Linked DNA regions of Endozoicomonas sp. GU-1. The main gene of each other region encodes a partner of the protein of the gene in region 2 in a complex. Links are inferred from orthologs where the notes say so. Each region holds a gene or a part of one and is shown on either strand. Other genes may lie near its edges.

Evidence for each region. Proteins that work in one complex are often made in the same cells at the same time.
Region 1: the proteins of uvrD (region 2) and uvrB are in contact, whole or in part, in a crystal structure (PDB 7EGT), measured with the Thermus thermophilus proteins. The link is inferred for Endozoicomonas sp. GU-1 from one-to-one orthologs. Residues at the interface, in WP_096412145.1 of Thermus thermophilus: His654, Arg656, Phe657, Gln666, Asp668, Glu669, Lys680, Arg681, Leu682, Ser683, Lys685, Tyr686, Ala687; in WP_096411307.1 of Thermus thermophilus: Glu23, Leu25, Arg26, Asp27, Gly28, Glu29, Arg30, Phe31, Arg55, Glu326, Asp327, Phe328, Glu379, Ser382, Gln383, His398, Gly400, Arg401.

The regions. Positions count from the first base shown.
Region 1 is NZ_CP114771.1:197,528-201,546, reverse strand. Bases 1,104-4,019 are described here. They hold uvrB (excinuclease ABC subunit UvrB), read right to left. Parts: upstream 3,610-4,019; coding sequence 1,597-3,609; downstream 1,104-1,596. Other genes in these bases: O3276_RS00935 (pyridoxal phosphate-dependent aminotransferase), read left to right, coding at 3,920-4,019; O3276_RS00950 (hypothetical protein), read left to right, coding at 1,159-1,383. Also shown: O3276_RS00955 (hypothetical protein), read left to right, coding at 1-635. UniProt on the Escherichia coli protein: The UvrABC repair system catalyzes the recognition and processing of DNA lesions. A damage recognition complex composed of 2 UvrA and 2 UvrB subunits scans DNA for abnormalities.
Region 2 is NZ_CP114771.1:3,619,710-3,624,672, forward strand. What follows is about bases 921-3,838. They hold uvrD (DNA helicase II), read left to right. Parts: upstream 921-1,249; coding sequence 1,250-3,427; downstream 3,428-3,838. Other genes in these bases: O3276_RS15150 (hypothetical protein), read right to left, coding at 921-1,022; O3276_RS15160 (ankyrin repeat domain-containing protein), read right to left, coding at 3,546-3,838. In the rest of the region: O3276_RS15145 (hypothetical protein), read left to right, coding at 1-602; more of O3276_RS15150, read right to left, coding at 846-920; more of O3276_RS15160, read right to left, coding at 3,839-4,535. UniProt on the Escherichia coli protein: A helicase with DNA-dependent ATPase activity. Unwinds DNA duplexes with 3'-5' polarity. Translocates on single-stranded DNA with 3'-5' polarity. Initiates unwinding more efficiently from a nicked substrate than double-stranded DNA.

The DNA of each region.
Region 1 (4,019 bases), 3.4 Mb from region 2 along the record:
TTTTTAATGGAACAGGGCAAACATTTCCGACGCGGTCTCAATTAGAAAATCGTGAGACCGGACTCGGGGAAACAAATAAACAATCCAAAAAATTTAAGAGTAGCGCTGCAACATTTGCTCAAACCGCTAGTGAACTTAACAATAAAATCACTGGAAAAACTGAAAAAACTGAAAAAACTGAAAAAACTGAAAAAGCTAGAAAAGCAGGAAAACCTAAAGACACAAAAAAAACCAAAAGCGGTAAAGCATTTTACCGAAAGACTGAACAAGTACACGCTGAAAAAGCACCTATACCAGGCAATGGTGATATTGGTGGAAAAGATCTTTCCATGCGTAAAATTGTCTGTTTAAAGTGTAAACATTACTTCACTATATTTCTTTGCACTACGAGATTAAAGCTTCACTTTTATCATGGTCAGGAGGCACGAGCAGCTCTTAAAAAAACCAAAGATGAATCAAAATCAGAGTTGGCTATCCTTACCAACGAAGAAGCCATGAGGACAAATACCTCAAAGATGAAGGAAGAGCTAGCGGATAGGCAATACTTACAGGCAGCTAAGAGAGCCAAGGCTGCTAGTGAAGCTGCTCTTAAAGCAGGTAAAAGTCGAATTGAATGGTGGTGGGCACAGGTTTAAACTGATGCTTATCAGACTGAAAAAGTTATACTCTTTTCAGGAAAACGCACGACCACTGTCGTAAAGAAGGCATAAAATGCTGCTTCAAACCTGGGGCAGCATTATATCTTCTTTTACTATCCATCGATCAATCCCATGGCCCCCTCAAAAGAGCCATTATTGACATAGAACCCACCTTCACTGATGGACCACCTTGATCAGATGCAGCCGATCGCGTTAACGCAAAGTCTCCCCCAATGTCTGCTGTACTCACTATTGGCGAAGTCAGGCTGACCTGCGGCCGAAGGCAGTTCAGTCCCCTGGTAAAGTCCATTCCTGATAAGCCGATGTAAACTGTTCAGCGCAAACAGGCCGGATAGTCTAAATATGAATAGTTCCCGAGAAATATAATAGCTTGTTTCACGCCAATGAAACCGCTTTGAGAAACCCGATATATTATTTATAGTCTCAGCAGTCAGCCTTACAGGCAATACAGCAACATGCGAAGTCGATTACTAAACCAGGTAAATATCAGAAGTCTGCCATGAAAATGCCTTTTCAGCCTGGAGACCAGGTGACCACTCATTTTTATCCGGTCCAGAAAAACCGCCGCAGAACCGTCATCCGCTGCTATCGTTCTATTGACTGTCCATCTGGCTGGCTGGTTGATACAAAAGACGACAGTGGAAAACTGTTGAAAGCACTGGATGCGAAGTGGTATCAGCTAATCGAAATGGAAGAGGCACCTGAGCCAGAGACCACCCGGTAGCAAAAAGAATTGTTTAGTAGTGAACGAGGAAGCAGGGATACAGCATGAAAAAGAAATGGTAGTCGGTACTGGACTTGAACCAGCGACCCCCACCATGTCAAGGTGGTGCTCTACCAACTGAGCTAACCGACTGAAGTGGTGCGTATATTATCAATGCAGCTAAAAAATGCAACACTTCAATCAGCTTAATTCTAACAGGGTAAATACCTACTCTCAGTGTTTTAAAACCTGCTCTCTGAGCAAGACAATTTCATCCCTGACAGCAGCAGCCTGTTCAAACTCCAGGTTACGGGAGTGCTCCATCATTTTTGCTTCCAGCTTCTTGATAGTCGCGGCCATGACGTCCGGAGTCATGGGAACCTGATACTCAGTTGCCGGCTCTGCCACTGCCTTCTGGGCTTTACTGCCTTTCTTCCGTCCGGGCACAACAGCCCCTTCAAGAATATCAGCTACAGATTTGACCACACCTTTTGGCGTAATATTGTGTTTCTTGTTGTAGGCCATCTGCTTTTTGCGACGCCGCCCGGTCTCGCTGATTGCCCGCTCCATGGAGCCAGTAATCCGGTCACCATAGAGAATGGCCCGGCCATGAATGTTGCGGGCGGCACGGCCAATGGTCTGAATCAATGAACGGTCAGAACGCAGAAAGCCTTCCTTATCGGCGTCCAGAATAGCGACCAGAGAGACCTCGGGCATATCAAGGCCTTCCCGCAGCAGGTTGATCCCCACCAGCACATCAAAGGCACCAATACGCAAGTCACGGATAATCTCCACCCGTTCCACCGTATCAATATCTGAATGCAGATAGCGTACCCGGACACCCTGCTCATGCAAAAACTCGGTTAAGTCCTCAGCCATTCGTTTGGTAAGCACCGTGACCAGCACCCGCTCCTCTTTGGCAACGGTTTTATGAATTTCCATCAGCAGATCATCCACCTGGGAAGAAGCCGGTCGGACCTCAATTTCCGGATCCACCAGACCGGTAGGCCTGACCACCTGATCAACCACCTGCCCCTGGTTCTCTTCCTCATACTTACCCGGTGTCGCAGAGACAAAAATAGTCTGCGGCCGTCGTCCTTCCCACTCTTCAAATTTCATTGGGCGGTTATCCAGGGCAGAAGGCAGGCGGAAACCGTACTCCACCAGTGTCTCTTTTCGAGAGCGATCCCCTTTATACATGGCACCGATCTGCGGCACAGTCACATGGGATTCATCAATCACCAGCAATGCATTGTCCGGAATATAATCAAACAGGGTTGGCGGTGCCTCACCGGGTTTATTACCGGAGAGATAGCGGGAATAGTTCTCAATGCCGGTGCAGTAACCCAGCTCAATCATCATTTCCAGATCAAACTGCGTGCGCTGTTCAAGTCGCTGAGCTTCCACCAGCTTGTTGTTATCGCGCAAGACATTGAGCCTATCCACTAGCTCTACCTTAATGGCTTCCACTGCATCCAGGATGGTCTGTCTGGGGGTCACATAGTGAGTTTTTGGATAAATGGTCGCCCTGGGCAATTTTCTCAGAACCTCGCCAGTCAACGGATCAAACTCGCTGATGGCTTCCAGCTCATCGTCAAACAGCTCCAAACGGACCGCCTCTTTTTCCGATTCAGCGGGAAAAATATCAATAACATCACCACGAACACGGTAAGTGGCCCGGCGAAAATCCGCATCGTTGCGCGTGTACTGCAATTCCGCCAGGCGACGCAGAATGGTTCGCTGATCCACCCTGTCACCACGGTCCAGATGCATCATCATTTTCAGATAGGACTGTGGATCACCCAGACCATAAATGGCGGAGACAGTTGCCACAATAATCGCATCCTGTCGTTCCATCAGGGCCTTGGTGGCAGAGAGACGCATTTGTTCAATATGCTCATTAACCGATGCATCTTTCTCGATATAGGTATCTGACGTGGGTACGTAGGCTTCTGGCTGGTAATAGTCATAGTAGGAGACAAAATACTCCACGGCATTGTCTGGAAAGAACTCCTTGAACTCACCGTAGAGTTGTGCGGCCAGTGTCTTGTTGTGGGCCATGATGATCGTCGGCCGCTGTATTTTTTCGATCACATTGGCCACCGTGAAGGTCTTGCCGGAGCCTGTTACCCCCAGCAATGTCTGGCAGGCAAGGCCAGCATCAATACCCTTGACCAGCTGTTCAATAGCAACCGGTTGATCACCGGCAGGACCGAAGCGGGAAGAAACTTTAAACGATCGACTCATGCTACCCTTCCATCTGGAGCAGAAAAAATTTGCCAACGGTAACCGACAAACGCATACCAACGGTACATCGTATTGTGTATGATGCCTTCTGTTGGTCGCATGACGGATACTTGCTACTCATCACCGTTATAGTACAGCTATTGGTAGATAGTTTCCGCCACAGGAAGTCTAACCAAACCAGCAGAGAGCTTACACAGACTCCGGGCGAACTTCTCCAGCCAATAGCGGAAGGCAAACAGCATTATAATTCTCAGTGTTACAACCATAAATGAGGAAAACTGTGACTGGTCATCCATCCCAACGCGTGCAAATGGTCAAGCCATCTCCAACTCTGGCAGTCACCGCCAAGGCTGCCGAACTGAGAGCTGCCGGACATGACATTATTGGCCTGGGTGCCGGAGAGCCCGATT
Region 2 (4,963 bases):
TTTGTAATGGCCCCACTCTGGCTACCAGAAGTGGTGATATCGGATTCTATGTAACGGTCTCTGGTGATGACAGCTTCGTGTTTGAACACACTGTGATTGTTGGTCGCAGTAACAATTTGCTGGTTCACTCGAACAAGATGCTGGGAGTGTACACAAGTAATCTGAACAAACACAGGCAAGCCGTGTTTTTTCGTTTCAAGGGTGACCCTCTCACTGCTTTAGGGGCCTGCGATATTGCTCACCTTTGGTCTCGTGGGCATCGCCACTCGGGTGTTCAGGATTTTGAAGGAACAACACAGCAACGAGTTGGATTCTCCAGTGCTCACTGGAAAGGATATCGTTCAGCTATCGCAGGGCTTGGCTCGTGTGCTTTTGGAGACGCAGCCAGAAGGCGATTGGAGAAGTACCAAAACAGATCACAACTCACGCCCAAAAATGTGATCTGCTCAGAAATGGCCACTCTTCTCTATCAACTATTCGTTATTGAAGAAGACGAGAGTATGGGTTTCATCAAACTTGATGCCAAGCATTCGCTTCCCGGGACCCTGGCTTTATATCTTTTTGAGAGCCCTTTTTGGAATCTTGCTGGCCGGGGAAAATAATAGACGCCTCCTGGACCATTAACGAAAGGGAAACAAACCTCTACCCGGGAGTAAGCAAAGGCTCGCAGTTATTTGAAGTGGTTATACCAACTCCGCCTTCTAAATATGATAATGAACAAGTCATTTTGGACCGCTGGGCAAGGCGGAATGACGAGTAATAGCAAAGCTATTGCGAGGAATTCCAACGAAGATCCAGCGGTTCAAGATGGCTGCGCAGTTCATATTTAGAAGGTGGAGTTGGTATTAGATGCCTTCCCAGTAATCTTCCCCAAAGATGGCGCTGAGCCGTTTGTCTTCTTCCCGATCCTCAAGTGCTCTGCGGATTTGCAGGGAACGCTTGGAACCTTTCTGCTCAAGTTCAGGACGGATCAGGTGCTCATCCAGAATGAACTCTTTCTCGGCTTTTTTACCTTTTCCCATAACAGCATCCTCTTCTTGTATTTGTTATTAAATGATGCCTGATTACGATTACCAAAATATTAAATTACTGCTCGTACGACAACTACTCATGTCGTATAAAAATGTGCGATAAATCGCACAAATCAACCATTACAAGACCTCATGGCGCAGTTTCGCTAAACTCTCACTGTTCTGGAAAATACTCTCCCCATCACCAGGGGGCATCGACTTCTGACTGAAAGATTCTTATGGACGTAACCTCAATACTTGATTCACTGAATGATGCACAGCGCAGTGCTGTTGCAGCTCCCGTCAGCTCTATGCTGGTTCTGGCCGGTGCCGGTAGTGGTAAAACCCGCGTGCTTGTCCACCGGATCGCCTGGCTGGTGCAGGCTGAAGCCATGTCCCCTTATTCGGTGATGGCGGTAACCTTCACCAACAAGGCCGCGGCAGAGATGCGCTCACGTATTGAGGAACTGCTGGGCATCGCCCCCAGGGGAATGTGGGTGGGTACGTTTCATGGTCTTTCCCACCGTCTGCTCAGGGCACACTGGAAGGAAACAGGGCTGCCCGAAAACTTTCAGATTCTGGACAGCGACGATCAGCTGCGCGTGCTCAAGCGGATCATGAAAGCCATGCAGCTGGATGAACAGAAGTGGCCGCCACGTCAGGCCCAGTGGTTTATCAACAGCAAAAAAGATGAAGGACTTCGTCCCGATTACATCGATCCCGGTTACGACCCATTCGAACGCACCATGGTTGATGTTTATCGACGCTACCATGAATACTGCGAACAGGTGGGAGTGGTGGACTTCGGGGAGCTGCTGCTGCGGGCACACGAGCTGCTGCTGAAGCGGGCCGATATTCTCCAGCATTACCGTGAACGTTTCCGATACATTCTGGTGGATGAGTTTCAGGATACCAACGCCGTGCAGTATGCCTGGCTGCGATTGCTGGCGGGAGACCAGGACAAGCTGATGGTGGTGGGTGATGATGACCAGTCCATTTATGGCTGGCGCGGTGCCAGAATTGAGAATATACGTCAGTTCACCCATGACTTCCCCAATGCCCAGACCATCAAGCTGGAACAGAATTACCGCTCTACCGGCAATATCCTGCAGGCCGCCAATGCCGTTATTGCCAATAACCCGGATCGTCTGGGAAAAGAGCTGCGTACCGATGGTGATAAAGGCGAGCCAGTGCACCTGTACGCTGGCTTTAACGAGATGGACGAAGCCCGATTTATTACTGACCGGATTAAAGATGCCATCACCAAAGGCACGGCCCGCAGCGATATTGCCATCCTTTACCGGTCCAATGCGCAGTCCCGTATTCTTGAAGAGGCGATGCTCCGGGCTGCGATCCCCTATCGAATCTACGGTGGGCAGCGCTTCTTTGAACGGGCAGAGATCAAAAACGCTCTGGCCTATCTCCGGCTTGTCCGCTCGCCGGATGACGACACCTCTCTGGAGCGGGTGATCAATATTCCCACCCGGGGTATCGGTGAGAAAACTGTAGAAAAGCTCAGAGAGGCGGCCCGTAGTCAGGGTATTTCTCTCTGGCAGGCATTAAAGAACCTGGTGGCAGCCTCAGCGGTGGGCGGTAAGGCGGGTAAATCCATGGCCACTTTTGTGGAACTGATCGAGTCCCTGAGCCATGCCGGTGAAACACTGGATCTGGGTGAGCTATCCGACCATGTGGTCACCATGAGCGGCCTGATTGACCACCACAGCAAAGAGAAAGGCGAGAAAGGTCAGGCCCGGGTGGAAAACCTGGAGGAACTGGTGAATGCCTGTCGTCAGTTTGATATGGACGAACTGTTCCTTGATGACGAGCAGGGGGAAGAAACCGAAACCATGACGCCCCTGGATGCCTTCCTGGCCAATGCCGCACTGGAAGCGGGCACCAGTCAGGCCGATCAGTTCCAGGACAGCGTGCAGATGATGACGCTTCACTCTGCCAAGGGGCTGGAGTTTCCGCTGGTCTTTCTGGCCGGTATGGAGGAGGGGTTATTCCCCCATAAAATGTCGTTGGATGAAGGCAACCTTGAGGAAGAGCGTCGGCTTTGTTATGTGGGTATTACCCGAGCCATGAAAACCCTGTATCTGACCTATGCCGAAAGCCGACGTCTGTACGGCAGTGAAACCATGAACCGCCCTTCCCGTTTTATTCGGGAGATCCCCGGTGAACTGCTCCAGGAAGTGCGCCTTGGTGGCACCATTACCCGACCGGTAGCGACTCGCATGGCACCGGCATCCCCTGACCATGGTCTGTCACTGGGCCAACGCGTCCATCACAACGTGTTTGGTGAGGGAATCGTGATTAATTACGAAGGTGATGGCAACCAGGCCCGGGTGCAGGTCAATTTTGATTCTGAAGGTGCTAAATGGTTGATGATGGCTTACGCCAACCTGTCTCCAATCTAAGGGCATGGCTGGAAACCCGTTTCCAGCGTTCCTCTGTTAACACCGTCCGGGCTGAGTACTGGGGCTTGACGAAGAATCAAAGCCTGGCGGCACCTTTAGAAGCGTGCATATTTCCTGCCTATGCCTGCTGCTGTGCTTTCAGCTCCTGCGACGTTTTTGCCCCTTTGGCAATCAGGCGTTCTGCGCACGCAGGGTTGCTCCTGTGTTTGGCGAGGTCCAGTGGTGTGATGCCAGGGCGTTCAGTAGCGACGGCATTGACATTCGCTCCCTTGAAGAGCAGCGCTTCCACGCAATCGACCCTTTCCCAATTGGCTGCGTGGTGCAGAGGAGTGAGGCCAAATGTACAGGTAACGTGGATATCTATCCCCGGGGTGTCGAGCAGCAACTTCAGGCTATCGGTGTTACCCTTTGCGGCGGCCCAGTGTAAAGGAGTGAGACCATAGACATCCTTGGCATTGATATCCACCCCGGGGTGAGCAATCAGCAATTTCAGGCAATCAGTGTGACAGGGGTTACCATTTGTGGCAGCCCAGTGTAAAGGAGTGAAACCATCGTCTTCGAGGGCACTGACATTCACTCCCGGGGTCTTGAGCATCACCTTGAGGGAATCGGTGTCACCACAAAAGGCGACCATGTGTAAAAGGGTGGATCCATCGCTTAAGGTAGCGTTGACATTCGCGCCCGCCATGCACAAAAGCTCCAGGCATTTGCTATTCCTTTCCTGCAAAGTAATTAACAACAGACGTTTATCCAAAGGTATGCTGGCACCATGATCGGCTTTAATCTTCAGAATCAGTGCCAGTGCTCGCCAATTTCCGGAGCGGCAGGCGTACTCCTCTAGCGATTTGGATTCGCAAAGCAATGGCAGCACGGGAAGCTTCTGACATTCGGAACAGCGGCGTTGGCCCAGTTTAAGTTGCTGCTGATCAGTCAGTAGGGGAATACAACCAAGGTGAAGCTGGCATCCGTACTGACACGATGCCTTGACTTGCAACCGGCCAGCAAATTCGTTTGTGGTGCCGCCATCTTGCTCCTGACAGATACTACATTTAAACAACTGATCGCCAGTATTAACCCTGACACTATCCATGTTTGCACCTGTATTCATGACTATTAACTGCCATGAGACAATAAGCCGCAGAGGAAGTTCCTTATCCTGAGTAACTGCCATTTTTTTCCTGTTCGCAACAAAACCTCAACAGGCCCTGAGGCTCCTGCGTCGAAGCCTCGTTATTAATGGCAGCTTGTCAGCTTCCACCTATCCAATTACTATGCTTCTGTCGTGTTCCCCATAAATAAGATTACGAAAACAGGGTCCTTACATGAAACGTCGTAATTTATTGTCCTCTTTCGGCGTCGCTGCCGCAGTTGCAGCACTGGCAGGCTGTGGCCAGGGTGAACAACCGCAGCAAACCACCAATACCGGATCATTAGCACCAGAAGCTCAAAAAGCCATCGAGTGGAAGCTGGTGACGTCCTGGCCCAAAAATTTCCCGGGTCTGGGTATCGCGCCTGAGCGCTTTGCCGAGTCCGTTA